DNA from 3 places in the Mesorhizobium sp. M0909 genome. Region 2 is predicted to be linked to each of the others. Evidence: predicted binding sites of a transcription regulator. Region 2 holds the regulator's gene; each other region holds the start of a gene.

Region 1 (10,623 bases), 100 kb from region 2:
TGGCGCCGCTCGCCATTCCCGCCTTCGTCCACAGTTACGCCTGGATCACCATGGCGCCCAGACTGCACGGCCTGTGGGCCGGCGTGCTTGTGTCCATCATCGCTTATTTCCCGTTCCTCTATCTGCCGATAGCGGCGGCTTTGCGCCGGCTCGATCCCGCTCTCGAAGATGCAGCAGCGGCCCTCGGGCTTGGCCCATGGCGCGTGTTTCGGCGTGTCGTGCTGCCGCAGCTCCGACTCGCCATTTGCGGCGGCTCGCTGCTGGTCGGCCTGCACCTCCTGGCCGAATACGGCCTTTACGTTTTCATCCGCTTCGACACCTTCACCACCGCGATCGTCGACCAGTTTCAGTCGACCTTCAACGGTCCCGCCGCCAACATGCTGGCCGGCGTGCTGGTGACCTGCTGCCTTGTGCTGCTCGGGCTGGAGGTGCTGGTACGCGGCGAAGAGCGCTATGCCCGCGTCGGTTCGGGTGCTGCGCGCCAGCAGCAGCGCACGGGCCTTGGGCGCGCCACCATTCCTTGCCTGCTGCTGCCTGCCATTACCACGCTACTGGCGCTCGGCGTGCCGTTCGCCACCATCGGCCGCTGGCTCGTGGCCGGCGGCGCCAATGTCTGGCGGTTCGACGAGATCGGTCTGGCGCTTGGCCAGACGCTGTTCCTGGCGATTGCCGGCGCGCTGCTCGCCACCGTCGCGGCAATGCCGATGGCGTGGATCTCGATCCGCGCGCCGGGAAGGCTGCAACGCGTCCTGGAGGGCTGCAACTATATCGTCGGCGCGTTGCCTGGCGTCGTCATCGCGCTGGCGCTGGTCACCATCGCCGTGCGTATCGCCATGCCGCTCTACCAGACCCTGTTCACCATCCTGGTCGCCTATGCGCTGATGTTCCTGCCGCGCGCCCTGATTAGCCTCAGGGCGTCGATCGCACAGGCGCCAGTCGAGCTCGAACGCGCCGCCTCGAGCCTAGGCCGGTCGCCGCTCAAGGCGCTGTGGTCGACGACCATCCGCCTGTCGGCGCCGGGCGCCGCAGCCGGCATGGCGTTGGTCGCGCTGGGTATCATGAACGAATTGACCGCAACCCAGATGCTGGCACCCAACGGCACCCGCACGCTGGCCATGGCGTTCTGGTCCTATAGCGGCGAGATCGACTATGCGTCGGCGGCGCCTTATGCCCTGATCATGGTAGCGATGTCGCTGCCTTTGACCTGGCTGCTCTACGTCCAGTCGAAGCGGATGGCCGGGCGATGAGCTTTCTCGAGCTGAGCGGCATCCACAAGCACTACGGGCCTGTCGCAGCACTTGCCGGCGTCGACCTCAGCGTGGTCAGCGGCAGCCGTACGGCAATCGTCGGGCCATCCGGTTGCGGCAAGACCACCTTGCTGCGGCTGATCGCCGGCTTCGAGGCGCCGGACCAGGGCCGCATCGTGCTCGATGGCGAGGTGCTGGCCGATGGCGACACGGCCGTGCCGGCGCATCGCCGCGGCATCGGGCTGGTGGCGCAGGACGGCGCTCTGTTCCCGCATCTGAGCATCGCCGCCAATATCGGCTTCGGCATGGGGCGTCACGAGGAAAAGCGCAGTGAGCGCATCGCCGAGCTCGCCTATGTCGTCGGACTGGACAAAGGAATCCTGAGGCGCCGCCCGCATGAGCTCTCCGGCGGCCAGCAGCAGCGCGTCGCGCTCGCCCGCGCCATGGCCATGAAGCCGCGGCTGATGCTGCTCGACGAGCCGTTCTCGGCGCTCGACACCGGCCTGCGCGCCTCGATGCGCAAGGCCGTGGCCGAGCTCCTTGAAACCGCCGGCATCACCACCATCCTGGTCACCCATGATCAGGCCGAGGCGCTGTCATTCGCCAGCCAGGTCGCGGTGATGCGCGACGGCAAATTCTCGCAGGTCGGCACGCCGCGCGAGCTCTATTTCAGGCCGAAGGACAGGATGATCGCCGAGTTCCTCGGCGACGCCATCGTCTTGCCGGCCCGGATCGCTGATGGCTTCGCCACCTCGCCGCTCGGCCGCATCGCCGTCGACAGCACCGAGCGGCGCGACATCGCCCGTATCATGCTGCGGCCCGAGCAGGTGCTGCTGAAACGAACCTCGCGTGAAGGCATGTCCGGCACGCCGGACATGCTGTTCGGCGAGGTCACGGAATCCGAATTCGCGGGCTCGATGTGCACGATCGCCGTACGTCTCTTGAACAGCCCAGATCCGCCCGACGCCGCCGCCATCGGCAACACGCCATTGATCCTGCGCAAGCCGGGCATGGACGCGCCTGCGGTCGGCGAGATCGTGCGGCTGACCGTGTCGGGCAAGGCGCATGTGTTTGCCTGAACGGTTTTGCGCAAGGCCGATTTCAATCGACCCGTTTGCCCGCTTGATCGAACCAATGCAGCTTTTCGGACCTGGCCACGACGCGCAATCGGTCGCCTGGCTTGGCGCTGGCGCGGCCTGAGACGCGCACCACGATGCGGCTGCCGGCTGCCACGCAATGGAGAAAGCTTTCGGCACCGACCGGTTCGACCGCTTCCACTGTCGCCGGCAGCGCGAGCGCGCCGGCCGGCGCCTCTGCCGCGAAGGTGATATCGGCGTCCTCCGGACGAAAGCCCAGTGTCACCGCCTTGCCCTGTCGAGGCGCCAAGCCAATCACCGTACCGTCGGCCAATACCAAGCTTGGGGAGGCCCCTGTGAGCGCCAGCAGATTCATCGGCGGTGCGCCTATGAACGAAGCGACGAAGGTCGAGGCCGGTTTCTCGTACACATCAAGCGGCGCGCCGGTCTGCTCGACCAGTCCGGCGTTCATGACGACGAGGATGTCGGCCAGCGTCATCGCCTCAAGCTGGTCGTGCGTGACATAAACCGAGGTGACGCCAAGCGAGCGCTGCAGATTCTTGATCTCGATGCGCATCTGCCCGCGCAATTTCGCATCGAGGTTGGACAGTGGTTCGTCGAACAGGAAGACCTTCGGGTTGCGCACGATGGCGCGACCCATGGCGACGCGCTGGCGCTGACCGCCTGAAAGCTCGCGCGGGCGCCGGTCGAGCAGCGCCGAAAGCTCCAGCACCTTGGCCGTCGAGCGTACCCTGCTATCGATCTCGTCCTTCGGCGTGCCGCGGTTGCGCAGGCCATAGGCCATGTTGTCATAGACCTTCATATGTGGGTAGAGCGCGTAATTCTGGAACACCATGGCGATGTCGCGCTCCGTCGGGCCGATGGCGTTGACCTCCTTGCCGTCGATGGCGACTGTACCGGCCGAAATGGTCTCCAACCCGGCGATCATCCTCAGCAGCGTGGACTTGCCGCAACCTGACGGGCCGACCAGCACGCAAAGCTCCTTGTCAGGAATGGCGATTGAGACGCCCTTCACGGCTTCGACGCCGCTGGGATAGACCTTCTTCACGTCCTTCAGATCGACGGTCGCCATCAGAGTCTCACTTTTCGGATTCGACCAGGCCACGCACGAACCAGCGTTGCATCATCACCACGACGAGAATCGGCGGCACGATGGCCAGCATTGCCGTGACCATCACGAGGTGCCATTGGGTGTCGGCATCGGCGAAGGAAACCATCTTTCTCAGCGCGATGACGATGGTGTTCATGTCGTTGCTGTTGGTGACGAGCAGCGGCCAAAGATACTGCGTCCAGCCATAGATGAAGAGGATCACGAACAGCGCGGCGATGTTTGTCCGCGACAGCGGCAGGAGGATATCAAAGAAGAAGCGCCATGGCCCGGCACCGTCGACACGCGCCGCCTCGACCAATTCGCCCGGTATGGTCATGAAGAACTGGCGAAACAGCAGCGTTGCGGTGGCTGAGGCGATCAGCGGGACGATCAGGCCAGCATAGGTGTCGATCATGCCGAGATCGACCATCACCTTGTAGGTCGGCAGGATGCGCACCTCGACTGGAAGCATCAAGGTGATGAAGATCAGCCAGAAGAAGGTCATGCGCAGCGGAAAGCGAAAGAACACGATCGCGTAGGCCGACAGGATCGAGATGAAGATCTTTCCGACCGCAACGCCGAGCGCCATGATCGTGGTGTTGAGGAGCAGCCTGCCGACGCTGACCCCGCCGATACGGCCGATGCCGCCGAACAGCGCCTCACTGTAGTTGTTCCATAGCTGGCTGCCCGGCAAGAGCGGCAGCGGCGGCCTGAGGATCGTTTGCAGCGTGTGCGTCGAGGCCACGAAGGTGTAGTAGATCGGAAAAGCCACGATCAATATGCCGAGGATGAGCACGGCATGGGCGATGAAGGTGCGGAGCGAGGACTGGCCGATCATCGCTGCCCTCAGCCGTAGTGGACTTTGCGTTCCACATAGCGGAACTGGATCGCTGTGAGCGCGATGACGATGGCCATCAGGATGACCGACTGCGCCGCCGAGTCGCCCAGGATCAGATTGACGAAGCCGTCATTGTAGACCTTGTAGACCAGCGTCTCGGTCGTCTTGCCCGGCCCGCCGCCGGTGACGGCATGAACGATGCCGAACGTGTCGAACAGGGCATAGACGGTGTTGACGACCAGCAGGAAAAAGGTTGTCGGCGCAAGCAGCGGGAAGACGATGGTCCAGAAGCGCTTGGTTTCGCCGGCGCCGTCCATGGCCGCCGCTTCGATCAGCGTTTTCGGCACCGCCTGCAGGCCGGCGACGAAGAACAGGAAATTGTAGCTGATCTGCTTCCAGGCAGCCGCCGACACCAGCAGGATCATGGCGTGGGTGCCGTTGAGCAGTGGGTCCCAGGCAATGCCGAGGCTTCTCAGCAAATAGGCCAACGAGCCTATCGAAGGGTTGAACAGAAACAGCCACAGCATGCCGGCAATCGCGGGCGCCACAGCATAAGGCCATATCAACAGTGTGCGGTAGAGGCCTTTGCCGCGCACGGCCTTCTCGGCCATGACCGCGAGCAGCAGGGCCACAACCATGGCAACGATCGCGGTCGCAAGCGAGAACACCACCGTAACCTTGATCGAGTTGAGGTAGGCCGGATCGGCCAGCACCTTCCGGAAATTGGCAAACCAGACGAACCTGCTCTTCAGCCCGAACGGGTCTTGCCTGAGCATCGACTGGTAAAGCGCCTGACCGGCCGGCCAGTAGAAGAAAACCAGGGTGATGGCGAGCTGTGGCGCCACCAGCAGGTAGGGCAGGATCTTGTTGGGAAAGACGACGCGTGGAGACAGGCTGATTTCCCTCGCTATCCAGGCATCGCCCCCCCGCGCGCGCGTGGGCGATATTCCAACCGACTGACCGAGACGATCTCGTTAGTTGTCCAGGGCTTCCTTGATCGCGGCGTTGCCGCGCGCGACCGCATTGTCGAGCGCCTGCTGGGCGGTTTGCTGGCCGGCCAGCATCTTCTCCAGCTCCTCGTTCTGGATATCACGCACCTGCGGCAGATTGGGCAGACGCACGCCCTTCGAATTGTCGGTCGGCGACTTGCCGATCATCTGCAGGATGGGTGTCTCGCGGCCGGGGTTCTTGTCATAGAAGCCTGATTTCTTGGTCGCCTCGTACGCGGCGAGCGTCACAGGCAGGTATCCCGACTTCTGGTGCAGGTATTCCTGTACATCGGTCTTGGACAGATAGGCAAAGAAGGCGGCAACGCCCTTGTATTCCTCGTCCGACTTGTTGCCGAACACCCATAGGCTGGCACCGCCCGGCGTCGTGTTCTGCGGGGCACCCTTGGCGTCACTGTCGTAGGGAAGCTGGCCGATGCCATAGTTCATGCCGGACTTGACGATATCGCCGAGGCCGCCCGACGATTCGGTGAAGATGCCGCATTCGCCGGCGAGGAATATCTGCTTGGCTTCGGAGGTGCGTCCGCCATATTTGAACGTGCCGTCCTTGGCCAGGTCGGCGAGCGCCTGGAAGTGGTTGACGAAAATCGGCGCATTGATCTTGAGTTCGACGTCGCCGCCGGCCAGGCCATTCTGCTGGGTGGCCCAAGGCACGTCATTCCACGCCGCGAAATTCTCCAGATGGATCCAGGTCAGCCAGGTGGAGGTATAGCCGCAAGAGGCGGCGCCGCTCGTTTTGATCTTCTTGGCGGCTTCCCAAACCTCGTTCCAGGTCTTGGGCGGATTGTTCACGTCGAGGCCTGCCTTCTGGAAGATGTCCTTGTTGTAGTAGAGGATCGGCGAGGAGGAGTTGTAGGGGAAGGACAGCATGGTGCCGTCCGGCTTGGAATAATAGCCGACGATGCCGGGCAGATACTGGCTCTTGTCGAAAGTCATCCCGGCGCCGGTCATCACATCGGCCACCGGCTTTATCGCACCCTCGGCCGCCATCATCACGCCGGTGCCGACGTCGAACACCTGGAGGATATCGGGCGCTTGCCCGGCACGAAAGGCAGCGATGCCGGCATTCAGCGTCTCCGGATAGGTGCCCTTGAACACCGGAACGAGCTCATATTCGCTCTGGCTGGCGTTGAAATCCTTGGAGATCTTGGCGACGACCTCGGCGTTGGCGCCGGTCATGGCGTGCCACCAGCTGATCTGCGTGACGGCGAAGGCGGAGGTGGTGGAAAGCAGGGTCACGGTGGCGGCGATACCGGCCGCAAAGCCGAAGAACTTCATGTTTCATCTCCCGTTTGTCATTGGCGAAAGGGGCACCTCCGCAAAGGCAATATGTGGCGCTGATGACAATCGGACAATGGTTTTGTTGCCGATCAATGAACACCATTCCTTCCTAAAGTGCACTCGCTACCGAAACCGGGCGTCAGAAACGACATCACCGCCTTTTCGGCGCAGCGGCATCGGTTTTCCCCCGAAAAGACCCGCCTCATGGCCTACGGGTTAACTATTCGTTAAAATCTCCAAGAGCTAATCCGTCACACCTCCCTGTTAGTTTTGACCGAGTGAACCAGGATGCTGACGGTCTATAATTGTATCGTAAATCAGCACGACCTGAGACTGGTTGCGCTCGCCGCACTCGTCTGTGGAATTTCTTGTTTCTCTGCGGTTAATCTCCTTAAGCATGTCGGCCGATCGACCGAGCGAAACCGGCTTGTCTGGCTGATGATCGCTGCGGCCTCGACCGGGTTCGGCATATGGGCGACGCATTTCATCGCCATGACCGCGTTTACGCCGGGAATACCGAACGCATACAATCCGGGATTATCCGCCTTTTCGCTTGCCGCCGCCGTCATCCTGACCGCGCTTGGGATGTGGGTCGCCACCTTGCGGCGCGGCATCGACCATTTCCTCGTCGGTGGCGCCATTCTCGGCGGCGCCATCGCGACGATGCACTACATCGGCATGGCGGCTTTCGAGGTCGAAGGCCGGGTCGTATGGAACCTGCTCCTTGTCGCGATATCGCTTCTGGCCGGCGTGACCCTTGCGGCACTGGCGCTCCTGGTCGTCTTGCGCCGCCCGTCAGCGCTCTCGACTCTCGGCGGCGCCGCGCTTTTGACGCTGGCCATTTGCAGCTTGCATTTCATCGCGATGGCCGCGGTGTCGATCATTCCGGATTCCTCGATTGAAATATCCGAACATTCCATCGAGCCCATTTCCCAGGCCTTTGCCGCAGCGGTCGCCAGCCTTGTAATCCTTGTGCTGTCAGGTGCCGCGCTGTGGATCGATCTGCGCTTTCGCCACCAGAAGCTCGAGGCCGAGCGCATGCACGATCTCGCCAATGCGGCGGTGGAAGGTCTGATCGTTTGCGATGGCACCCGCATCGTCAGCGCCAATGACAGTATGGCGAAGCTGACCGGAACAGCGACAGCCACCCTGAACACGATGCAACTCGGCGAGCTTTTCGACGGACAGAGCGCAGCCGCTATGTCCGGCTTCGGCGAACAGGCGCAGGAAGCGACATTAAGGGGCAGCGACGGCGCGAGAATTCCTGTCGAGCTGATCGCCAGGAAGATCACCTACTGCGGCAGGCCTCATACGGTGCTTGCCGTTCGCGACATCCGTGAGCGCAAGAAAGCAGAAGAAGAGATCCTCCGCCTCGCGCATTTCGATCCGCTTACCGGGCTTGCCAATCGGCGGAGCTTTTCTTCCCGGCTGGAAGCAGAAGTCGCCTCGATGGATCGTGGCGGCAAGGATGGATATCTGGCGCTCCTGCTGCTTGACCTCGACCGGTTCAAGCAAGTCAACGACCTCTACGGCCACAGCGCCGGTGACGCGATGCTGCAGAAGCTCGCGCACTGCATCTCCGGCATCCCGCGCAACGGACAGATGCTCGCGCGTCTCGGCGGTGACGAATTTGCCATCATAGCTCCGAACCTCCCCGACCCCCTGGCCGCAGGCCGGATAGCCGAGGACTTGTTGGCGGCGATCCGCGAGGAAAACAGGGTTTCGGTCGGCTCCGGCCTCGTCTCGGCCAGCATCGGCATCGCCTTCTTTCCGCTGGATGCCGAAGACCAGGCCGGCCTGATCAGCCATGCCGACACGGCACTCCATCGCGCCAAAACCGAAGGCAGGGACACTTACCGGTTTTTCGAGATAGCCATGGGCACCGCGGCCCGCGACAAGCGCGTGATGGAGCATGAATTGCGCCAGGCCATCGCCCGCAAGGAGTTCCACCTCGTCTACCAGCCTCAGAAGGAAATCCGCGGCGGCAGGATGATCGGCTTCGAAGCCCTGGTCCGGTGGCAGCACCCTGAGCGGGGGGACATTTCTCCGGCTGTTTTCATCCCCGTGGCCGAGGACAGTGGCGCGATCGCCCAGATCGGCGACTGGGTGCTGACGACGGCTTGTAACGATGCTGCTCGCTGGACAAATCCGCTGATGGTCGCAGTCAACGTCTCCGCCGTGCAGCTTCACAATCCGAACTTCAGCCGCAAGGTGCATGACGCACTGGCGAGGTCCGGCCTGGCACCCGGCAGGCTGGAACTGGAGATCACCGAAACAGCCCTGGTGAAGGATATGCCCCGCGCGCTGGCAGCCTTGAGGCAGGTCAAGGCGCTTGGCGTGCATGTAGCGATGGACGATTTTGGCACCGGCTACTCTTCGCTGTCCAACCTTAGCGCCTTTCCCTTCGACAAGATCAAGATCGACGGGTCGTTCATCAAATCGGTCGACAAGAACGCCCAGTTCGCGGCGATCGTCCGCGCCGTGCTGGGGCTTGGACGCGGTCTCGGCCTACCGGTCCTTGCGGAAGGCATCGAGACGCCCGGTGAATTGCAGTTCCTGGACGCCGAGGCTTGCGAGATCGGGCAAGGCTATTACCTCGGCAAACCGGCTCCGATCGAGACGTTCGGCGAACTGACGGGCGTGGCTGCTCCGGCAATCCGCACAGCCAGCCGACGCGGCGCAAGCATTGCCGTGCTCAAGCCGCGCCTGCGCACGGTCTGAGCCTATCCCGGCTGAAGCGCCGCCTCGACCAGACGCTTGGCATCCGGCCCCGACCATTCGGCCGGGCCGTTCATATGGGCGATGAGGCAGCCTTGCCCATCGATCAGCATGGTGACGGGCAGACCTAGCGCCAGGCCGCGCATCTTGACGTCGTTGAACAGCGCCATCGTAGCATCGCGATAGTAGCCGAGCGACTTGACGCCGGTGTCCTCCAGGAATTTCTTCGGTTTGGCATCGTCGCCGGCATCGACGTTGACGGCAACAACCTGAAACGCATCGCTGCCCATCTCCTTCTGCAGCGCATCGAGCGCCGGCATTTCGGCGCGGCAAGGTGCACACCATGTCGCCCACAGATTGAGCAGCACCGTCTTGCCGGCATGATCGGCGATCGTCGTCGGCTTGCCGTCGGGGCCGTTGAAGGCAAGGCTTTTCAGCGATTGCGGCGGATCCGCCGGCAAAAGCGCGGCAACCTGGCCGGTAGCAGCGGCGGCGATCTTCTTGGCACGGTCGGTCTTGGCGACGCAGGCGGCGTCGTCCTTGCCGCCGCCGGCGGCCACTTGCGCGGGCGCCTTGTTGCCAGAACTGCTTTCCCTGACATATACCGCGACCGCGCCGGCCAGCACGCCCGCAACCAAAGCGGCGAGGATGAGACGCAAAGCCGGGAAGAATCTATTGCCGTCTGCCATTTTTTAAAAACTGCTCCGGAGCACGGGTTATAGCGATGAACGACAAGAAGGCCAGCAACCAGATGTGGGGCGGACGTTTTGCCTCGGGTCCGGCCGCAATCATGGAAGCGATCAACGCGTCGATCTCGTTCGACCGCAAACTCTATGCGCAGGATATTCGCGGCTCGATCGCCCATTGCCAGATGCTGGCGCAAACGGGCATTATTTCGGCGGCCGATCAAGAAAAAATCACTCACGGGCTGAACACGATCCTGGCAGAGATCGAGGCCGGCACATTCGAGTTCTCCACCAGGCTGGAAGACATCCACATGAATATCGAGGCCCGTCTGGCCGATTTGATCGGGCCCGCAGCTGGCCGCCTGCATACCGCCCGCTCGCGCAATGACCAGGTGGCGGTCGACCTCAGGCTGTGGGTCAAGGACGAGTGCTTTCGCGTCGCCGAGGCGCTGAAGGGGCTGATCACGGCGTTCCTAGATCGCGCCGAGGAGCATGCGGCAACGGTGATGCCGGGCTTCACCCACATGCAGGCGGCGCAGCCGGTGACCTTCGGCCATCACTGCATGGCCTATGTCGAGATGTTTGCGCGCGACCTGTCTCGCGTCCGCGATGCGATTGAGCGTATGGATGAAAGCCCGCTCGGCGCTGCCGCCCTTGCC
Region 2 (10,623 bases):
GGTGATCCTCGCCAATGAGCCGGGCGCCGAGTCCTGGCCGATGACGGCGGCGACGTGGATCCTCCTGTATAAGAAGCCGGACGACGCCGCGACCACCGGCGAAGCGCTCAAATTCTTCGCCTGGGCGTATGACAAGGGCGACGAGATGGCCGGCGAGCTGGACTACGTTCCGATGCCCGACAAGGTGGTTGAGAGCGTCAAGGCCATGTGGGCCAAGGAAGTCGTCGGCGACGATGGCAAGCCGCTCTACTCGGCTATGTAATCTCCTCCAGGGAGGGCGTCGACGGCGCCCTCCCTGTTGCCTTTAATCGCGAGGACCCAATGACCATCGCTTCCGATGCCATGCCATCATCTGCAGCAGCCCGGGCCAGGGACGCTACGGTGCGGCGCTTCGCGCTCACAGATGCCATATTTCGCGGACTCACCCGCGCTTCCGCAATCCTTGTGCTGGTCATCCTCGGCGGTGTCGCGATCTCGCTGTTTGCCGGCTCATGGCAGGCGCTGTCGTCCTTCGGCTTTTCTTTCCTGACGACTGAGAGCTGGAATCCGGTCACGGAAAAATTTGGCGCACTGGCGCCGATCTACGGCACCCTGGTAACGGCGGCCATCGCCATCCTGATCGCGGTTCCGATCGGCATCGGCATTGCTATCTTTCTCACCGAGCTCTGCCCGCGCCCGCTCAGGCGCCCGATCGGCATAGCGGTTGAGCTATTGGCCGGCATTCCCTCGATCATCTATGGTATCTGGGGCCTGTTCGTGTTCGCGCCATTCCTGCAGACGACGATACAGCCCTTCATCATCAACATCTTCCACGGCGTGCCGGGACTATCCAGCCTTTTCGCCGGCCCTCCTTACGGCATCGGCCTTCTGACCTCGGCGCTGATCCTCGCCATAATGGTGTTGCCCTTCATCACCTCGATCACCAAGGATGTCTTCGATACGGTGCCGGCGGTGCTGAAGGAGTCGGCCTACGGCATCGGTTGCACGACCTGGGAGGTGACCCGGCGCGTGGTCATTCCCTATACCCGCATCGGCATCATGGGCGGCGTCATGCTTGGCCTCGGCCGGGCACTCGGCGAAACCATGACGGTGACTTTCGTCATCGGCAACGCGCATCGCATCAGTGCCTCCCTGTTCGCACCGGGCACGACGATCTCGGCGACCATCGCCAATGAATTTACTGAGGCCGACGGCGACCTCTACACCTCCTCGCTGGTCGCGCTCGGCCTGATCCTGTTCGTCATCACCTTCCTGATCCTTGCCGCCGCCCGCTATATGCTGATGCGGATCGACGCCCGTACGGGAGCCTGACCGATGTCGACATCCTCATCGCTCCACAGCCGCCGCAAAGCCAGGAATTCGGTGATGATGGCGCTTTGCGTCGTCGCCGCCGGCATCGGGCTTGCCTGGCTGGCGCTCATCCTCGGTGCGTTGGTCTACAAGGGCACAGCCGGGCTTTCGTTCGCGGTCTTCACCGAGATGACGCCACCACCGGGCGAGGCCGGCGGCCTGCTCAATGCCATCGCGGGCAGCCTGCTGATGACGATCATCGCCGTTGTCGTCGGCACGCCGATCGGCGTGCTGGCGGGAACCTACATGGCCGAGTATGGACGCTTTTCGCGCATCACTACCGTCGTCCGCTTCATCAACGACATCCTGTTGTCGGCGCCGTCGATCATCATCGGCTTGTTCGTCTATGAATTGATGGTGCGGCCAATGGGACATTTCTCGGCCATTGCCGGCGCCGTGGCGCTTGCCATCCTGGTCATTCCGGTGGTCGTGCGCACCACTGAAGACATGCTCAACCTGGTGCCGAACGCGTTGCGTGAAGCCGGTGCCGCGATCGGCGCACCACGCTGGGTGGTGATCCGTTCGGTCGCCTACCGCGCCGCATTGTCCGGCATCGTCACCGGCATATTGCTGGCGATAGCACGCATTTCCGGCGAGACGGCGCCGCTGCTCTTCACCGCGCTCAACAACCAGTTCTGGAGCAGCAATATCAACGCGCCGATGGCCAGCCTGCCGGTGACCATCTTCCAGTTCGCTCTCAGCCCTTACGAGGAATGGCAGCAACTGGCGTGGACCGGCGCACTCATAATCACCCTGACGGTTCTGGGCTTGAGCATCCTCGCCCGCAGCCTTACCGGACGCAGAGAGGACAGATGACACAGATGTTGTCCCCAGACATGACGATGACCGAAACGGTCACCGAGAAGACGAAGATCGAGGTCAAGAACCTCAACTTCTACTACGGCCAGAGCAAGGCGCTGAAGGACATCAGCCTGTCGCTGCCCGAGCGCAGCGTCACGGCCTTCATCGGCCCTTCGGGTTGCGGGAAATCGACGCTGCTGCGCGTCTTCAACCGCATCTACGAGCTCTACCCGAAACAGACCGCCGAGGGCCAGGTGCTGCTTGACGGCAAGAACATTCTCGACCGGTCGCAGGATCTCAACCTCCTCAGGACAAAGATCGGCATGGTATTCCAGAAGCCGACGCCGTTCCCGATGTCGATCTATGAGAACATCGCCTTCGGCGTCAGGCTCTACGAGAATCTCGGCAAGTCCGAGATGGACGGCCGCGTCGAGCAAGCGTTGAAGCGGGCCGCGCTGTGGAGCGAGGTCAAGGACAAGCTAAACGCCAGCGGCTTGAGCCTGTCCGGCGGCCAGCAGCAGCGGCTCTGCATTGCCCGCACCGTGGCAGTGAAGCCGGAAGTCATTCTGCTCGACGAACCGGCTTCGGCCCTCGACCCGCTGTCGACGGCCAAGATCGAGGAACTGATCGACGAGCTGCAAGCCGACTACACGATCGTCATCGTCACCCACAACATGCAGCAAGCGGCGCGCGTGTCGCGCCAGACCGCCTTCATGTATCTGGGTGAACTGGTCGAGTTCGACCGGACCGAGAAGATATTCACGTCGCCCCGCGAGAAGCGCACGCAGGACTACATCACCGGCCGCTTCGGCTGAGCCGTTCCGATCATGCATATGAGGACAGGACCATGGGCGAACACACAGTCGCTTCTTTCGACGAGGATCTCGAGCAGATCAGCAAGCTGATCCGCGACATGGCCGACCTCGCCGGTTCGATGGTCGGCGGGGCGACCAAGGCCCTGTTGAATTCCGACAACGTGCTGGCGCAACGCGTCGTCTCCGACGACGCCATCATGGATGCGCGTCAACGCGAACTGGACGATCGCGCCATCACCCTGATCGCCAAGCGCCAGCCAATGGCTCACGATCTGCGCCATGTCGTCGGAGCGATCCGCATGGCCGGCGACCTCGAACGCATCGGCGACCTTGCCAAGAACATCGCCAAGCGTGTGAGCGCGGTCGGCCTCAGCGTCACGCCGCGCGACCTATCGCATTCCATCGATGCGATGGCGCAGCTAGTGCTCATCCAGGTGCAGGGCGTCATCGAGGAATATGCTGCAGGCGATGCGGCCGCGTTGGCCAAGCTGCGCGCCGCCGACGAGCGCATCGACGTCAAATACACGTCGGTGTTCCGCGAGCTGTTGACCTACATGATGGAAGATCCGCGCAACATCACCGCTTGCACGCATCTGCTGTTCTGCGCCAAGAATCTCGAGCGGATCGGCGACCATGTCACCAACATCGCCGAAAATGCGTATTATGTGCTGACCGGCGAGCAATTGCCGGTCAATCGTCCGAAGCAGGACGAAACGACAATGCCTGCACCGGTGACATGATGGGGGTGCCCAGCCGATGATCGCACCACGCATAATGGTGGTGGAGGACGAGGAGCCGTTGGGCGTGCTGCTCCGCTACAATCTCGAATCCGAAGGCTACCAGGTCGAGGTGGTGACACGCGGCGACGAAGCCGAGATCCGTTTGCAGGAAAATGTGCCCGACCTTCTGGTGCTCGACTGGATGATACCGGCGGTTTCCGGCATCGAGCTCTGCCGCAGGTTGCGCGTGCGCCCCGAAACCGAGCGGCTGCCGATCATCATGCTGACCGCGCGCGGCGAGGAGAGCGACCGGGTGCGCGGTCTTTCGACCGGCGCCGACGACTATCTGGTCAAACCGTTTTCGACACCGGAATTCATGGCCAGGGTCAAGGCGCTGCTGCGGCGCGCCAAGCCGGAAGTGCTGTCCAGCGTGCTGAAGGTCGGCGACATCGTGCTCGATCGCGAATCGCACCGGGTTTATCGCAAGAAGAGCGAGATCCGGCTCGGGCCGACCGAATTCCGGCTGCTCGAGTTCATGATGCGGCATCCGGGCCGCGTCTTCTCGCGTAGCCAGTTGCTCGATAATGTCTGGGGCGAGACGATCTATATCGACGAACGCACCGTCGACGTGCATGTCGGGCGGCTGCGCAAAGCCGTCAATAACGGCCGCATGCCGGATGTCATCCGCACCATCCGCGGCGCCGGCTATGCGATCAGGGAAGATTGACCCGCCTGGTCAGGCGACGTTCCTTCTGACGCCGGGCCTCATTTGCGCGCCCGGCGCGAAAATCTCCTGGTCGACGAAGCTTAACGCCCGCATCGCGCAGCCTTCGCGGATCAGCGGCAATTCGTTTGGCTCGGTGTCGAAGGAGATCGAGCCCGAATGCTGGCCACCGGCGGTCTGGGCGATGGCCTTGCGCAAGGCCGGCTCGATCAGATCGAAGGCAGCGGCACTGGCGCCGACCATCGCGACCGGTGCTGGATCGATCAGCGCGAACAGCGAGCCGAGACCGAAACCCAGCGCTTCGCCGGCCTTGCGGTAGGCCTCGCGTTCCGGCCCATCCTTCTCGCGCGCGCGGGCCGCCAGAGCGCGCATGTCGGCGTCGCTGACGTCGGCGATAGGTTCGCTGTCTTCGCTCATCTGCCTGGCGTTGCGCCAGATGGCATAGTTGCCGGCATAGGCTTCGACGCAGCCGCGCCGCCCGCAACGGCAGAGCGCTCCGCCCGGACGATGGATCATGTGGCCAAATTCGCCGCCCGAGGAATGCGTCCCGGTGAACAGTTCGCCCTTCAGCACAAGCCCCATACCGATGCCATGCGAAAGCAGGATGGCGATGAAGTCGTCGCGATAGCGATCCGGATCGCGCCAGCGCAAAGCCACCGCCATCATATTGCAGTCGTTCTCCACCGTGGCCGGGATACCGAATTCGTCCTCCAGCATGTCGGCAAAGGCGATGTCGGTCTGCGGCGTGATCGGCGACCACAGCATGGCGCGTGCAGGGGAGTCGGTAATGCCCTGAATCGCCAGGGCGATGCGGGCGACACTGCGGACGTCAAGGTCTGGGTCCTCAAGCCGGCGCCGGACGATGGCCCTGCATTCGCGGATCAGTTCGTCGCGCGGCATGGTCAGCGTGTCCAGCCGGCGCTGTTCCTCGGCGACCACCTGTCCCGCATAGTCGATAATGGCGGCCGACAGGAAATTCAGCGACAACACCACGGTCAGCACCGCCGCCGCTTCCGGGTTGAGGGCGAGGCCGACCTGCGGACGACCGCGTTTCAACGAAACGGGCTCACTTGCCTTGCTCTCGGCGAGGATGCCTTCCCGTATCAGGTCGGAGGAGATCGCCGATATGGTTGAATGACTGAGGCCGGTGGTGGCTGCGATCTCCGTACGCGATGGCTGGCCGGCCCGGCGCACCGCCGAGATCACCATCGCCCGGTTGCGCCGGCGCAAATCGTCGTGGCGGATTCCGACCGACATCGTTTTGCTTTCCTCCCGGTTGCCGCGGCCGCTCATGAACCGGAAGCCGTCGGTAATGTCCGACAAATAGTGTCAGATGCGGCAAATAGTGTCAGATGCAGGTGGCGCTGTCATCGTTTATTCCGACGCTCGAAAAAACTCGCAGAGTCATCAAAATCCATCACAATCGATGTTGACAGCAGCCGGAGATCGGGCCAGTATTTTTTCGAGGCTCGAAAAAATTAGAGCTTCCAAGCTGGTCGTTGAGCAATTGGTCACGCCGTACGCGGCGCAGGGAGGATATGATGAAGAGATTCACGACCGCCATTCTGGCGGGTGTCGCCATGACGCTGGCGCTGGCGTCGGTGGCGCAGGCGAAAGACAAGGTCATCGGCGTTTCCTGGTCGAACTTCCAGGAAGAGCGCTGGAAGACCGACGAGGCCGCAATGAAGGCGGCCATCGAGGCCGCCGGCGACAAGTATATTTCCGCCGACGCACAGTCCAACCCCGGCAAGCAGCTCACCGACGTCGAGAGCCTGATCTCGCAGGGTGCCAATGCGCTGATCATCCTCGCACAGGATGCCTCGGCCATCGGGCCGGCCGTGCAGAAGGCACTGGACGAAGGCATCCCGGTCGTCGGCTATGACCGGCTGATCGAGAACAAGGACGTGTTCTATCTGACCTTCGACAACAAGGAAGTCGGCCGCATGCAGGCCCGCGAAGTCTTCAAGGTGAAGCCGGAAGGCAATTACGTCTTCATCAAGGGTTCGGGTTCCGATCCGAATGCCGATTTCCTGTTTGCCGGTTCGATGGAGGTGCTGAAGGAGGCCATCGACAGCGGCAAGATCAAGAATGTCGGCGAGGCCTATACGGACGGCTGGCTGCCGGCCAACGCTCAGAAGAACATGGAACAGTTCCTGACCGCCAACGACAACAAGGTCGATGCCGTGGTCGCGGCCAATGACGGCACCGCCGGTGGCGTCGTCGCCGCGCTGACGGCGCAAGGGCTGGCCGGATCGGTTCCGGTCTCGGGCCAGGACGGCGACCACGCCGCACTGAACCGCATCGCGCTTGGCACACAGACCGTGTCGGTGTGGAAGGACGCGCGCGAGCTCGGTAAGAACGCCGCCGAGATCGCCTCGCAGCTTGCCGACGGCAAGCAGATGACCGACATTGCCGGCGTGAAGGATTTCACCACGCCCGGCGGCAACACGGTCAAGTCGCTGTTCCTGACTCCGGTGGCAATCACCAAGGATAACCTCAACGTCGTCATCGACGCCGGTTGGATCAAGAAAGAAGAGGTCTGCGCCGGCGTGGCGGCTGGCACTGTTGCGGTCTGCAACTGAGCCGACGTTTCCGAGAAGTCCGAACGCCGCGGCCGCTCGCCGCGGCGTTTTTTCAAAAAGAATTGTTTTTCCGCTTCCGGCGGATAACTTCTAGGCTGCTTCCGGCATCCGCGGCAGACGGCAACCCGGCGGGAGAAACATGATGACCGACACGACTTCCAACACGCCGGTCGACAGCACGGCAGACCGGGCGCGGGAATCCGAGCTCGGCATCGTTGCCCGGTTTCTCAAGGCAACCGAGATCGACACCCGCATGCTCGGCATGGTCGGCGCGCTGTTGGTCATCTGGATCGGCCTGCATGTCGTTTCCAGCGTACGGCTCGGCGTCAATCCGTTCGACTTCGACAGCCGGACCTTCCTGACGCCACGCAATCTCTGGAACCTCTCGGTGCAGACTTCCGCCGTGGCCATAATGGCCGCCGGAATGGTGCTGGTTATCGTCATGCGCAATATCGACCTGTCGGTCGGTTCCGCCGAAGGCCTGATTGGCGTGGTCATGGGCTTTGCGCAGGTGCATTTCCTGGTGCGAATGATCGGTCTGCAACTCGGCAACCCCTGGATCTGGATCCTGGCGCTGGCCATTGGCCTGGCGCTCGGCCTTCTTATCGGAGCGTTCCAGGGATACATCATCGCTTATCTCGAGGTGCCGGCCTTCATCGTGACGCTGGGCGGCCTTCTGGTCTGGCGGGGTGCCGCATGGTGGGTCGCCAGCGGTCAGACGATTGCGCCGCTTGATGCCACGTTCCAGCTGATGGGCGGTGGGCCGGCGGGTTCGATCGGCGCGCGATGGAGCTGGATCGTCGGAATTATCGCGTGCCTGGCGGTTGTGTTCATGCTGCTCAACGGGCGGGTGCAGCGCAAGCGGTTCCGCTTTCCGTTGCGCCCGATCTGGGCCGAGACGTTCCTCGGTGTCCTCACCTGCGCTGTGATCATGGGGGCCATATGGCTCGCCAATTCCTATCCTTGGCCGGTCGGCATCGTGAACAGATACGCGGCGGCCAACAATATAACGGTTCCCGAAGGCGGGCTGTTCATCGCCCATGGCATCGCCATACCCGTGCTGATGGCTGTGGCGGTCGGGCTGATCATGACCTTCATCACCAAGCGTACCCGTTTTGGCCGCTATGTCTTCGCTATCGGCGGCAATCCGGAAGCCGCCAACCTTGCCGGTATCAACACGCGGTGGGTGACCATGAAGGTGTTCATGATCATGGGCGTGCTGGCGACGATCGCCGCGGCGATCTCGTCAGCCAGGCAGAACTCGTCGACCAATGCGCTGGGCACGCTAGACGAACTGCTGGTCATCGCCGCCGCGGTCATCGGCGGCACGTCACTTGCAGGCGGCTCCGGCACGGTGCTCGGCGCCATGCTCGGCGCCCTTTTGATGCAGTCGCTGCAATCCGGCATGGTGCTGCTCGGCATCGATTCACCGCTGCAGAGCATCGTCGTCGGTGCCGTGCTGGTGCTCGCGGTCTGGCTCGATACCGTCTATCGCAAACGCGTTTAGGGAGGAGGAACGATCATGGCCGACAAGACCGCTCCCACGGGCACGCCGCTGATCGACATGCGCAACATCTCGATCGCCTTCGGCGGCATTCGCGCTGTCGACGATGCCTCGGTCGATCTTTTCCCGGGCGAGGTGATGGCTTTGCTCGGCCACAACGGTGCCGGCAAATCGACGTTGATAAAAATCCTGTCCGGCGCCTACAGGCGCGATGCGGGCCAGATTTTCGTCAACGGCGAGGAGGCTTCGATCTCCAACCCTCGCGACGCCAAGAAGTACGGCATCGAGACGATCTATCAGACGCTGGCGCTGGCCGACAATGTCGATGCGGCCGCCAACCTTTTTCTCGGCCGCGAGCTGATGACCGGCTGGGGTACGCTCGACGACGTCGCCATGGAGGCCGAGGCGCGCAAGGTGATGGGCAGGCTCAATCCGCGTTTCCAACGCTTCAAGGAGCCGGTGGTAAAGCTTTCGGGCGGGCAGCGGCAGTCGGTGGCGATCGCCCGCGCCATCCTGTTCAATGCTCGCATTCTGATCATGGACGAGCCGACGGCGGCACTCGGGCCGCAAGAGACGGCGCAGGTCGGCGAACTGGTCAAGCAGCTCAAGGCCGACGGCATCGGCATCTTCCTGATCAGCCATGATATTCACGACGTGTTCGAGCTTGCCGACCGTGTCTGCGTCATGAAGAACGGTCGGGTTGTCGGCACGGCGCGCACAACCGACGTCACCCAGGACGAAGTGCTCGGCATGATCATCCTCGGCAAGTGCCCACCCGGCGCCATTCCGGGGCCGGGCGCGCTGAAGATCGCCGCATGAACGAGAATTAGCCGGCTAATCACAAGCCGCCAAAATATGCCAGCCGTCACCATGCTTTGGCCTGGGCATTGTGTTGGCGTCGGGACTTGCCCATAAAAGATGCCGAACCGTCCACGGGACGTATCAGCAATTGAAGAAGCTGTTTCCGACCGTCGCTTTTATCGCCGTCGCGCTGATCAGCCTGACGATGGCGGGCTTTGCCTATTTTGCCACCCAGGAGGCGGCCCGCATAAAATTCGAGGCGACGGCGGACGACGCGCTTAACCGGATCGAAAGCCGCATCGACCTGGACCTGTCGCTGCTGCGCTCAACGCGAGCGCTGTTCGACGCTCGCAATGGCGGTATCTCGCAAGGCGAGTTCAAGGCTTTCTTCAACGCGCTCGACATCGACAATAATTTCGCCGGCCTGCGCGGCATCGGTTTCCTCCGCCTGGCGAAAACTGGCAACGAGGCGGCGGTCGAGCGCGACATCCTGCACGATCACGGCGCAAGCCATCCGATCTACCCCGACACGAACTTACCGTGGCGTACGCCCATCGTGCTGTTCGAACCGCTGGATCCGTCCAACCAATCCAGCATCGGCTACGACATGTTCACCGGGCCGGCGCGGCGCGAGGCGATCGAAAAGGCGATGGCCGACGATCAGCAGCACGCCAGCGGGCTCGTGCAGCTCGGCAAGGATACGGGTGCCGCGCAGACCTTTACCGGGTTCCTCGTCTTCGTCCGGCTCAATGTCGAAACCGCGCCGGACGCCGTGAACGCGACGAGATCCTCGACTGCCGGCTTCCTTTATGCGGCCTTCCGCGCCCGTGACCTGTTCCAGGCTGCGCTCAGTCGGGCACCATTGCTGCCGGTCAACACCGAGATCTATGACGGCACAGTTGACAGCGACAACCTGCTGTTCCAATCGGAAACGCCGCCTGTTTCGAGCCTCGGCGACAGGCTGCTGGTCACCCGCAAGATCACCGTCGCCGGCCGGCCGTGGGTCGTCCTGTTCAGGCCGACAAGTGCTTTCTCGCAACCTTCCTCGCGCGCCATCCCGGTGATGCTCGGATTGTTCGGACTGCTGCTTGCGGGCGCCATCGCGCTGGTGGCCCGCTATCAGGAGCGGGCCTATGAGGCGATCTCGCTGCTTCACGAAACGACCGAAAAGAGCCTGCTGGAAAAAGACCTGATGCTGCAGGAGATGAAGCATCGCATCAAGAACTCGATCACGCGGGTGCTGGCAATCGCGCGCCAGACAGCATCGCACACTACCGACGTCCAGGAATTCTCGGCTTCTTTCTCGGCCCGGCTGCAGGCGATGGCG
Region 3 (10,623 bases), on a different contig from region 2:
TCTGCGGCGTGACAGGCTTGAGGCGAACGCCCCTGCCGCCACGCTCGCTCGCCTGGTTCTCGCCGATCAGCTCGACCCCGGCCTCTTCAAGGGCCTGGATGACCTTCATCAGCGTATCGACCACGCCCCGGACCACGCCGTCGCTCGCTTCCATGCGCTGAATGGTTGGAAGCGAAACCCCGGCGCGCTCGGCGAGGGTCTTCTGATCGATGCCGGCCAGCGCCCTCGCGGCACGCATCTGCGCGGCAGTGATCATCGGTCAAACCCCCGTCTGAGTCTGCAGTATCAGGTATAATACCTTCTTAATGATGGGTCAAACATCATCTTGCATATGTGAACATGCAACAGTCTTTGCCAGCCGGTGCGCTGGCATGCTACAAACCTCGGCATCGTTTGGCGGGACATCCATTGCGATACCGATTTCACAGGTTCGACCTCAAAAAAGGATGAGCAGGTGAAGACATTCAAAGCGTTGGCGACCTCAACAGTCGTGCTGTCGATGGTTTTCCTGCTGGCAGGCTGCGGACATGGCCTGATCAACAGGCTGATTTGAAATAGTCCGGCCGACGTCAGGTGCCGTCGGCCCGCCCTAGCCATCGCTGCAGCAATCGTGCCGCCAGCCAGCACAGCATCGCCCAGGCAAAGCCGGCGCACCAGCCGGCCAGCACGTCGGACGGCCAGTGGACGCCGAGATAAATGCGGCTGATGCCGACCACCACCGTCGTCAGCACCGCCAGCACGAGTACATAGATCTTCGTTGTACGCCCGGGCAAAAACCGTGCCGCCATGCTGCCCAGCGTCAAATACGTCACCGCCGACAGCATGGCGTGGCCGCTCGGAAACGAAAGCGATGCCACATCGGCGAGATGCGAGACCAGATCGGGGCGCGGCCGGTCGATATCGAATTTCAGCACGCTTGACAGGAGCTGGCCGCCCGCCACCGCGACGAACATGAGAAGCGCCGCGCCTGGCCTGCGGATAAGGAGCAGATAGACGATCATTGCTGCCGTGATCAGCACCAGCACGCTGGCGCTGCCAAGGCTGGTGACGTCGCGCATCGCTCCTTCCAGCCACGCCGGTCCGATCGGATTGTCGGGCTGGCCGGCCTTGCGGAAGGCAAGCAGGATTTCGGTGTCGAAGGCATGCGGCGTGGTCGCCCGCGCCAGCTCCATCAGTTCTTCGAACCCCCACAGCCCGCCGGCAATGACCAGCCCGGCCAGCAGAACCGGGAACTCCAGCCAGTTGCGCAGTCTGCTTGCAATCTTCTTCATCGGCCCGATCGCAGCTACAGCCTTTGCAGATAGGGCCCGAGCGTGATCAGCGCCACAGCTGCGATGGCAAGCACAATGCCGGTTGCCTGCAAGGCATTGACGCGCTCGCCGAAGAAGACCAGCGCCACCACATTCACCGACACCAGCTGGATCACCGCCGACAGGCTGAACGACACCGACATGCCGAATTCACGGATCAGCCTCAGCATGATCAGATTGCCCAGCGAATAGAGCGCCAACGTCAGCACGATCTTGCCGAGGCTCGGCGCCAGCCCCCACTGTTTTGCGGCCATCGCCGCCAGCAGGAAGATCACCGTCGAAACGCAGAGCTGCCCAAGTCCCCAGAAACTCACTTTTGTTCCTCCCGATGCGGTCCCTACGCGCCTGCCGCAGCTCTTGTTTCCGAAGCGCCGGTCGCGGTCAAGCGGGGCTGATGTTGGATACGAAATCGCAGGTGGCAATTAGCCGGCATGTCATCAAACTGTGACCTGCCGGTAATACCGGATTGGCCAAGCAACACGCTCCAGCAATCCATCCAGCCAGAGGCAGGCCCCCATGACTGAACAGCGCTCGACCGAACATCGCACCCCTGACGCCCATTTCCGCACCAGTCTGCTCGAGGAAAACGATGGGCCAGGAGCCAATCCCACCGACAACCGCACCATGGGTGAGATCATCGCCGCGCGGTTCTCGCGCCGCGGCTTCCTCAAGGGCTCGCTTGCCGTCTCGGCCATAGCCGCTACCGTCAGCCCGCTGGCGCTGATCGCCGCCGACAACGCCCGCGCCGCCGAAGGCTCCGCCTTCGCTTTCGACGAACTCGAGGCCGGCATCGACGACAAGCATCACGTCGCACCTGGCTATGACGCCGACGTGCTGCTGCGCTGGGGCGATCCGCTGTTCGCCGATTCGCCGGAATTCGATCCGACAAAACAGTCGGCGGAAGCCCAGGCCAGACAATTCGGCTACAACAACGACTATGTCGGTTATATCCCGATCGGCGGCTCGGCCGAGCACGGCCTGCTGGTCGTCAACCACGAATACACCAATCCGCATCTGATGTTCCCGGGCCTCGTCACCATCGTCGATGGCAAAGCCAAGCAGGCGCCCCTCAGCAAGGAGCAAGTCGATGTCGAGATGGCCGCGCATGGCGGCACCATTGTCGAGATCCGCAAAGAAGCCGGCAAATGGCAGGTCGTGCGCGACGGCAAGCTCAACCGCCGCATCACCTCCAATACCGAGATGGCGCTGTCTGGCCCCGTCGCCGGCCACGACCGCGTCAAGACCAGCACCGACCCGAGCGGCACGAAGGTCATCGGCACCCTCAACAACTGCGCCGGCGGCGTCACGCCGTGGGGCACCTATGTCATGGCCGAGGAGAACATCCACGGCTATTTCTCGGGCGACCTGCCGCAGGGCCATAACGAGGCGGCCAATTACAAGCGCCTCGGCATTCCCGAAGGCGCCTATGAATGGGCGGCGCATCACGACCGTTTCGATATCGGCAAGGAGCCGAACGAGCCGAACCGCTTCGGCTGGATCGTCGAGGTCGACGTCCAGGATCCGACGTCGGTGCCGAGGAAGCGCACCGCCATGGGCCGCTTCAAGCATGAGGGCGCAGAATCGATCGTCGCCAAGGATGGCCGTGTCGTCTTCTACCTCGGCGACGACGAGCGTTTCGACTATGTCTATAAGTTCGTCACCACAGGCAAGTTCAATCCGGACGATCGCGCCGCCAACATGAATTTGCTCGACGACGGCACCTTGCATGTCGCCAAGTTCGCCGAGGACGGTTCGATCGAATGGCTGCCGATCGTCTTCGGCCAGGGGCCGCTGGGGGCGGAAAACGGCTTTGCCAGCCAGGCCGACGTGCTGATCGAGACGCGCCGTGCCGCCGACCTGCTTGGCGCCACCAAGATGGACCGCCCGGAAGACATCCAACCCAATGCCGCCAATGGCAAGGTCTATGTCATGCTGACCAACAATTCGAAGCGCAAGGCCGACCAGGTCGACGCCGCCAATCCGCGCGCCGAAAACGCCTTTGGCCATATCATTGAGATCGTCGAGGATGGCGGTGATTTCGCTGCGACCAAGGGCAAGTGGGAAATCCTGCTGAAATGCGGCGATCCCGCCGTGGCCGAAATCGGCGCCACCTTCTCCACCGCAACCACTGCCAATGGCTGGTTCGGCATGCCGGACAATTGCGCGGTCGATTCGGCCGGCCGCCTCTGGGTTGCTACCGACGGCCAGGGCCCGAAGGCCACAGGCCGCACCGACGGCCTGTGGGCGGTCGACACGGAAGGCCCGGCGCGGGCGACCTCAAAGCTGTTTTTCCGTGTGCCGATCGGCGCCGAAATGTGTGGTCCCCTGTTTGCGCCGGACGACCAGACTGCTTTCGTTGCCGTCCAGCATCCAGGCGACGGTGGCGAGGACTGGGAGGCTTTTGGGCGTCCGTCCTATTATGAGGATTTGTCGACCCGCTGGCCTGACTTCAAGCCGGACATGCCGGTGCGCCCGGCGGTCGTTGCCATCACCAGGCAAGGCGGCGGCAAGATCGCGGTCTGAGACGCAGGAAGGCCTTGCATTCTCGAGGAAGGATTTCGGTGATGCGAAATCCTTCCTTTCCTGATATGGGATGCATCCATGCTGCGCATCATGCGCCGACCAATCATTCGGTGCGCTGAACCACGGCCACGTTCATTGTGCTTCGCAACCTGAAGCCAATGGATTCGTATAGTCTGATGGCCGTGGCGTTGCTGGCATAGGCATGGAGATAGGGAACTTGGCCGCGCGCCATTATCCGGTTTGCCACGAACAGGGACAGCAGCTTGCCTAGGCCGCCGCCGCGAAATTCCGGATGTGAGCACACCCCGCTGAGTTCGGTATAGCCAGGTTGCTTCATGCGCTCGCCGGCCATTGCCACAAGTCTGCCCTCGATTTTAACGCCACAAAAATCGCCCAGGCTCAGGGCTTCGAGCGTGAATGGGCCAGGCTTGGTGAGCAATGCCAGGGCGAGCATCTCAGCCGCATCGTCTCGGGTCAGACGTTGCACACGTTTGTCAGACACGGTTTGCAACGGCCGCTCGGCAATCATTTGAACCCCGGCTGCGGTCGAAGTCGCACAAAGCCCCGCGGGCAGAGCAATGGCGTCCGACTGAAGCAGGATGACACTCTCGCCCGCGGAGACAAGCTGTTCGAGCGCCCGCAGGCTTTCCGCGTCGTCGGCGCCAGTGGCGGCGAATGGAACGATCGACGGCCGATACCGCCTGGCGAGGTCATTACCTTGCGCGAACGCCCGATGTCGCGTCTGAAGCGCGCTCCAGATAGGGCGGTCGAGCAGGTGTCTCATTACGCCGCGGCCTCCGGATTTTTCACTCGACGGTCGAGAGGGGCCGCGGCTAGGCCGTCTTCGATGGCGGTCAGCTGCTCAAGAAGCGGCCCCGAAAGATCCGCGCACAAATCCGCAACGGCGTTTTCGATGCGCGGCCAGACGTCACGTTTTGCGACATCGACCAGTCGCCGGCCGTCCCGTGTGAGGGCGACAATCCTGCGCCGCTGGTCATCGGTCGACTGACTGACCTCGAGCAATCCCAGTTCAGCCAGAAGCGAGACGCTTCGCGTTATACCAGGCTGCGCGATGCCAAGCGATTGTGCCAGTTCCCCGACAGGCAGCGGGCCCAGCCTGTCGAGCGCGGCCAGCAGTGGGTACTGGCTCGCCTGAACCGGAACATCCAGCCGGTCGAGCAGGCGTTGCGCCTCCGCTTGCAGTTGTTCGCCTATACGCTTCATCCTGCTGCCCAGGCACAAGAAACCAAGCGATCGTACGACGTCTTCCATATGCCAATCCGTCTCGCGAAAAACCATAACATGATATATAACAAAACATGAAGATCAAGGGCTATCGTCGCAAGGGCTGCACTCAGCGCTGTTTCCGTTGACCGATAAGGCTGCTTTGCCTGGCAGGCCAGTCGCTCAGTTGCGCAGCCGGTAGCCGGTCCTGAAGATCCAGGCGACGATTGCTATGCAGACGAGCAGGAAAACAACCGTCATGCCGAGGCTGACGCCGACCGAAACGTCGGATTTGCCGTAGAAGCTCCAGCGGAAGCCACTGACCAGGTAGACGACCGGGTTGAACAGCGTCACCGTGCGCCAGATGCCGGGCAGCATGTTGATCGAATAGAAGCTGCCGCCGAGAAAGGTCAGCGGCGTGATGATCAGCAGCGGCACCAGCTGCAGCTGCTCGAAGCTCTTCGCCCAGATGCCGATGATGAAGCCGAACAGGCTGAAGGTCACCGCCGTCAGCACCAGGAAGGCGAGCATCCAGAACGGATGCTCGATGTGAAGCGGCACGAACAGCGAGGCCGTCGCCAGGATGATCAGGCCAAGCACGATCGACTTTGTCGCCGCACCCCCGACATAGGCGATGACGATCTCCAGATAGGACACAGGCGCCGACAGCAATTCGTAGATCGAGCCGACGAATTTCGGAAAATAGATGGCGAAAGAAGCGTTGGAGATCGACTGCGTCAGCAGCGACAGCATGATCAGCCCCGGCACGATGAAGGCGCCGTAGCTGATGCCGTCGATCTCGGTGATGCGCGAGCCGATGGCCGAGCCGAAAACGACGAAATAGAGCGACGTGGAAATGACCGGCGAAACAATGCTCTGCAGCACCGTGCGAAGGGCGCGCGCCATCTCCACCCGATAGATCGCCCATACCGCATGAAGATTCATGACCGCGCGCGGGTTCATGCCGGTTTCCTCACCAGATTGACGAAGATCTCCTCAAGCGAGCTGTTTTCCGTATCGATGTCGCGGAACTGGATGCCGGCCGCCTCGAGCTCGCGGATCAACGAGGCGACGCCCGGCCGTTCGCTCTGGTTGTCATAAGTATAGGTCAGCTGCCCGCCATCCGGCGAAAGCTCCAGCGCGTAGCGCGAAAAGGCGTCGGGAACGGTGGCCAGGGGACTGCGCAGTTCCAGCACAAGCCGCTTGCGGCCGAGCTTGCGCATCAGCTCGGCCTTGTCCTCGACCAGCACGATCTCGCCGCGGTTAATGACGCCGACGCGGTCGGCCATCGCCTCCGCTTCTTCGATGTAGTGCGTGGTCAGGATGATGGTGACGCCGTCTTCGCGCAGCCTGCGCACCATCGCCCACATGTCCTGGCGCAGCTCGACATCGACGCCTGCCGTCGGTTCGTCGAGGAACAGGATGCGCGGCTCGTGCGACAACGCCTTGGCAATCATCAGCCGGCGCTTCATGCCGCCGGATAGCGTGATCGCCTTGGCGTCCTTCTTGTCCCAGAGCGACAGGTCGCGCAGCACCTTTTCGATGAACGCCTTGTCCGCCGGCTTGCCGAACAGGCCGCGGCTGTAATTGACCGTCGCCCACACGCTCTCGAAGGCGTCGATGGTCAGCTCCTGCGGCACCAGCCCGATCAGACTGCGCGCCGCGCGGTAGTCGCGGTTGATGTCATGGCCGTCGACGGTGACGGAACCCGACGAGCGGTTGACGATGCCGCAGACGATCGAGATCAGCGTCGTCTTGCCGGCGCCGTTCGGCCCGAGCAGCGCAAAGATCTCGCCGCGCACTATATCGAGATTGATCTCCTTCAGCGCCTTGAAGCCGGTGGCGTAGGTCTTGGTGACCCCGGAAATCGAGATGATCGGCTGCATGGCTGAAAACGGCTGCTTGAAACAGAGTTGTTGATTTAATCCGCTGAATGTCGGTTCGCAAATCCGGATGTCAATGCCGCTCCTGACAGTTCTGGACATCGAGGTTCGCCGGAATAGGCGACACCTGCCCGATCGTCCAGCCAAATTCCGCGCAGAAGCAGATTCACCGGCACTGCGGCGTTCCGCCTCGCGGCGGGACGCCGCTTTGACCGTCCCGCGCATGAAGCCTATCCTTGTACAAACAAGCAGCAGCCGGAGCCGCCATGGACCCGCTCATCCTGTCGCGCATACAGTTCGGCGCGAACATCTCGTTCCACATCCTGTTCCCGGCGATCACCATCGCGCTCGGCTGGGTGCTGCTGTTCTTCAAGCTCCGCTACAACGCGACCAACGATTCCGCCTGGATGCGCGCTTATTTCACCTGGGTTAAGGTATTCGCGCTGTCCTTCGCCATGGGCGTGGTTTCCGGCGTCACCATGAGTTTTCAGTTCGGCACCAACTGGCCGGGCTATATGGAGACGGTCGGCAACATTGCCGGCCCGCTGCTGGCCTACGAGATCCTGACCGCCTTTTTCCTCGAGGCGGCGTTCCTCGGCATCATGCTGTTCGGCTTCCGCCGCGTCTCGAACCGCATCCATACGCTGGCGACGGTGCTGGTGGCCGGCGGCACCACCTTGTCCGCCTTCTGGATCATAGCACTCAATTCGTGGATGCAGACGCCGGCCGGCTTCGAGATGCGCGATGGTGTAGCGCACGCCACCGACTGGTGGGCAGTTGTCTTCAATCCGTCCATGCCCTACCGGCTCGTCCATATGCTGCTTGCTTCGGGGCTGACCGTCTCGTTCCTGATCGCCGGCCTGTCGGCGCTGCGCTATCTCTACGGCGATCGTTCGGAATCGATGTGGAAGGCGCTGCGCACCGGCGTCTTCACCGCCGCGATCCTGATCCCGATCCAGATCTTCGCCGGCGACCAGCACGGCCTCAACACGCTCGAACACCAGCCGCAGAAGATCGCCGCCATGGAGGCCAACTGGAACACCGGTCCAAACGTGCCGCTGGTGCTGTTTGCGCTTCCCGATGAAGCGGCGAGCGAGAACAGGTTCGAGCTCACCATTCCCGACGGCGCCAGCCTCATCCTCAGGCACAGCGCCGGCGGCATCGTGCCGGGGCTGAACGATTATGCCGGCAACCATCCGCCGGTATTTCCGGTGTTCTGGGGCTTTCGCATCATGGTCGGCACAGGCCTCCTTATGCTCGCCGTCTCCTGGTCGGCGGCCTTCTTCCTCAAGCGCCGCCACAGCCTGCCCAAGCCGCTGGCGCTCGTCATGGTGCCGATGGCGCTGTCCGGCTGGCTGGCGACGCTGGCCGGCTGGTACACCACTGAGATCGGCCGCCAGCCCTGGCTGGTCACCGGCGTGCTGCGTACCGCCGATGCTGTCGGGCCGGTCGCCGGCAGCCATGTCGCGCTGTCGCTCGCGGTCTATCTCAGCCTCTACGTGCTGCTGCTGATCGCCTATCTCAGCGTGTTGGTGCATCTGGCATTGAAGGCGGCGAAGGATGGAGACACCTCGCCGCTACCGGGCGTCATGAACAGGCCGCTGTCGCAGCCGGTTGCGCAACCGGGAGAAACATCATGAGCTTCGACTGGCCGACCCTGCTGCCTCTGATCTTCGCCGGACTGATGGGCCTCGCCATCCTGATCTACGTCATCCTCGACGGCTTCGATCTCGGCATCGGCATCCTGTTCGCCGCAGCCGAAGGCACCGAACAGGATACGATGATCGCCGCCATCGGCCCATTCTGGGACGCCAACGAGACCTGGCTGGTGCTGGCGGTCGGCCTGCTGCTGGTCGCCTTCCCGCTGGCGCACGGCACCATCCTGACGGCGCTCTACATTCCGGTTTTCGTGCTGCTGGTCGGCTTGATCCTGCGCGGCGTCGCCTTCGATTTCCGCGCCAAGGTGCCGGCCGGCAGGAAGCACCGCTGGAACCGCATCTTCTTCCTCGGCTCGGTCGTCGCTTCGCTGGCGCAAGGTTATATGCTCGGCGTCTATGTGCTCGGCCTCGACGTCGGCCCTGGCGGCATGGCGTTCGGCGCGCTGGTGGCGCTCTGCCTTGCCGCGGCCTACGCGGCGATGGGCGCCGCCTGGGTCATCTACAAGACGGAAGGCGACCTGCAGAGGAAGGCGGTGCTGTGGCTGCGCACGACACTGGTGCTGACCGCGCTCGGCATGGTCGCGGTATCGCTGGCCACGCCCTTTGCCAGCGCGCGCATCTTCGACAAATGGTTCGTCTGGCCGGCCATGCTCTATTTGTCACCGCTGCCGATCCTGTCGGCAGTGCTGTTCCTGTGGCTGTGGCGCCAGACCTTCCATCTGCCGAAACCCGGCGACCGCCACGCGCTGCTCCCGTTCCTGACATTGGCCGCTATCTTCACGCTCGGCTTTGCCGGCCTCGCCTGGTCTTTCTACCCCTTCGTGGTGCCCGACCGGCTGACCATCTGGCAGGCTGCTTCGGCACCCGAAAGCCTGGCCGTCATCCTGGTCGGCACGGTCGTCGTGCTGCCGATCATCATCTTCTATTCGTTCTTTGCCTACCGGGTGTTCGCCGGCAAGGCGACGGATCTGACCTATGACTGACCGGCATCGCCGTGGCAGCCTGAAACAGAATATTCATCTTCAAGCGGAATAACCTTCTCTGGCCGGCCGAGCAGAATCGCCGGCAAGAAGAAGGGCGATGCAATGACCCCCTTTTTTGCGGCAGGACAGGATCGGCTGCTGCCTTTGCTGATCCGGACGGTCGCACTGATCGGCGCACTCGCGCTTGCTGGCCTGCTGCCGGCCATGCCGCAGGCACATGCCCAGGACGCGGCCAACTGGACCGGCGTGTGGGACACGAAATGGCGCGGCGGCGGCGCCCAGATCAAGTTCGAGCAGACGGGCGCCGACGTTAAGGGCGTGTACCCGCTTTATAACGGCCGTATCGAGGCCAAGGCCGAAGGCGACAAGCTTGTCGGCCACTGGTTCGAAGGCGACCGCCAAGGCGCCTTCACCTTCGTCCAATCGCCTGACGGCGGCAGCTTCATGGGCCGCTTCGATGCCGCCACCGCCGAATGGTGGACAGGTGTGCGCGTCAGCGCCGTCGAGGACGTGCGTGTCGACCAGTCGAGCCCGATGAGCACCATGCGCTCGTTCCTGCAGACGATGAACGAGAGCGGCGCCGACAACGTGCCGCGCGCCACCGGCGGCGGCATGGGTCTTGCCGGTCTGGCGGCGGGTCTCGTCGACGTCACCGAGGCCGACCGCGGCGGCCTCAACATGCCCGATTACACCAAGCTTCTGTTCACCGTCATCGACAACGCGACGTTCCGTCTGTGGAGCCTGCCGCATGACATTATTTCCAGCGACGAGGTGACGGCGACGCTGCCGCAATACGGCACCAGGGTCTCCTTCGCCGTCACTTTTCGCCGCAAGAATGGCGACTGGTTCATCGTCGGGCCGCCACTTGGCCAGCTTCAGGCCAAGCTCGCCGAATTCCAGGAAGCGCGTGGCGAAGCCGTAGACATGGTCGACGATCCGAGCAGGCTCGCCTCGCCGCGCGATACGTTCAAGGTGCTGTTGAGCGGCCTCACCGAAGCCGGCGACCCGGCCCAGGCGGCGCTCGACCTGCGCAACTACAGTC

The links. The regulator PhoB, encoded in region 2, activates phosphate uptake and scavenging genes when phosphate is short. The targets are predictions, from matches to a motif close to TGTCATNNANCTGTCAT.
Region 1: the regulator PhoB is predicted to act here: its motif matches at 6,609-6,625, upstream of ugpB (sn-glycerol-3-phosphate ABC transporter substrate-binding protein UgpB).
Region 3: the regulator PhoB is predicted to act here: its motif matches at 1,743-1,759, upstream of NKH83_RS07970 (PhoX family protein).

The regions. Positions count from the first base shown of each region.
Region 1 covers NZ_JAMYOA010000001.1:460,428-471,050, reverse strand. Annotated here, with positions in the region: gene NKH83_RS02450 (ABC transporter permease) at 1-1,247, shown strand, start outside; gene NKH83_RS02445 (ABC transporter ATP-binding protein) at 1,244-2,326, shown strand; gene ugpC (sn-glycerol-3-phosphate ABC transporter ATP-binding protein UgpC) at 2,349-3,416, opposite strand; gene ugpE (sn-glycerol-3-phosphate ABC transporter permease UgpE) at 3,424-4,272, opposite strand; gene ugpA (sn-glycerol-3-phosphate ABC transporter permease UgpA) at 4,281-5,165, opposite strand; gene ugpB (sn-glycerol-3-phosphate ABC transporter substrate-binding protein UgpB) at 5,247-6,557, opposite strand; gene NKH83_RS02420 (bifunctional diguanylate cyclase/phosphodiesterase) at 6,849-9,281, shown strand; gene tlpA (thiol:disulfide interchange protein TlpA) at 9,284-9,967, opposite strand; gene argH (argininosuccinate lyase) at 10,003-10,623, shown strand, end outside.
Region 2 covers NZ_JAMYOA010000001.1:357,945-368,567, forward strand. Annotated here, with positions in the region: gene pstS (phosphate ABC transporter substrate-binding protein PstS) at 1-262, shown strand, start outside; gene pstC (phosphate ABC transporter permease subunit PstC) at 322-1,311, shown strand; gene pstA (phosphate ABC transporter permease PstA) at 1,315-2,166, shown strand; gene pstB (phosphate ABC transporter ATP-binding protein PstB) at 2,163-2,966, shown strand; gene phoU (phosphate signaling complex protein PhoU) at 2,999-3,706, shown strand; gene phoB (phosphate regulon transcriptional regulator PhoB) at 3,723-4,412, shown strand; gene NKH83_RS01870 (ROK family protein) at 4,422-5,666, opposite strand; gene xylF (D-xylose ABC transporter substrate-binding protein) at 5,951-6,991, shown strand; gene NKH83_RS01880 (sugar ABC transporter permease) at 7,134-8,498, shown strand; gene NKH83_RS01885 (ATP-binding cassette domain-containing protein) at 8,514-9,314, shown strand; gene NKH83_RS01890 (CHASE domain-containing protein) at 9,445-10,623, shown strand, end outside.
Region 3 covers NZ_JAMYOA010000004.1:246,777-257,399, forward strand. Annotated here, with positions in the region: gene NKH83_RS07955 (helix-turn-helix domain-containing protein) at 1-256, opposite strand, end outside; gene NKH83_RS07960 (phosphatase PAP2 family protein) at 570-1,271, opposite strand; gene NKH83_RS07965 (hypothetical protein) at 1,286-1,624, opposite strand; gene NKH83_RS07970 (PhoX family protein) at 1,827-3,833, shown strand; gene NKH83_RS07975 (GNAT family N-acetyltransferase) at 3,937-4,617, opposite strand; gene NKH83_RS07980 (MarR family winged helix-turn-helix transcriptional regulator) at 4,617-5,105, opposite strand; gene NKH83_RS07985 (ABC transporter permease) at 5,241-6,002, opposite strand; gene NKH83_RS07990 (ABC transporter ATP-binding protein) at 6,017-6,943, opposite strand; gene NKH83_RS07995 (cytochrome ubiquinol oxidase subunit I) at 7,207-8,580, shown strand; gene NKH83_RS08000 (cytochrome d ubiquinol oxidase subunit II) at 8,577-9,581, shown strand; gene NKH83_RS08005 (mechanosensitive ion channel family protein) at 9,684-10,623, shown strand, end outside.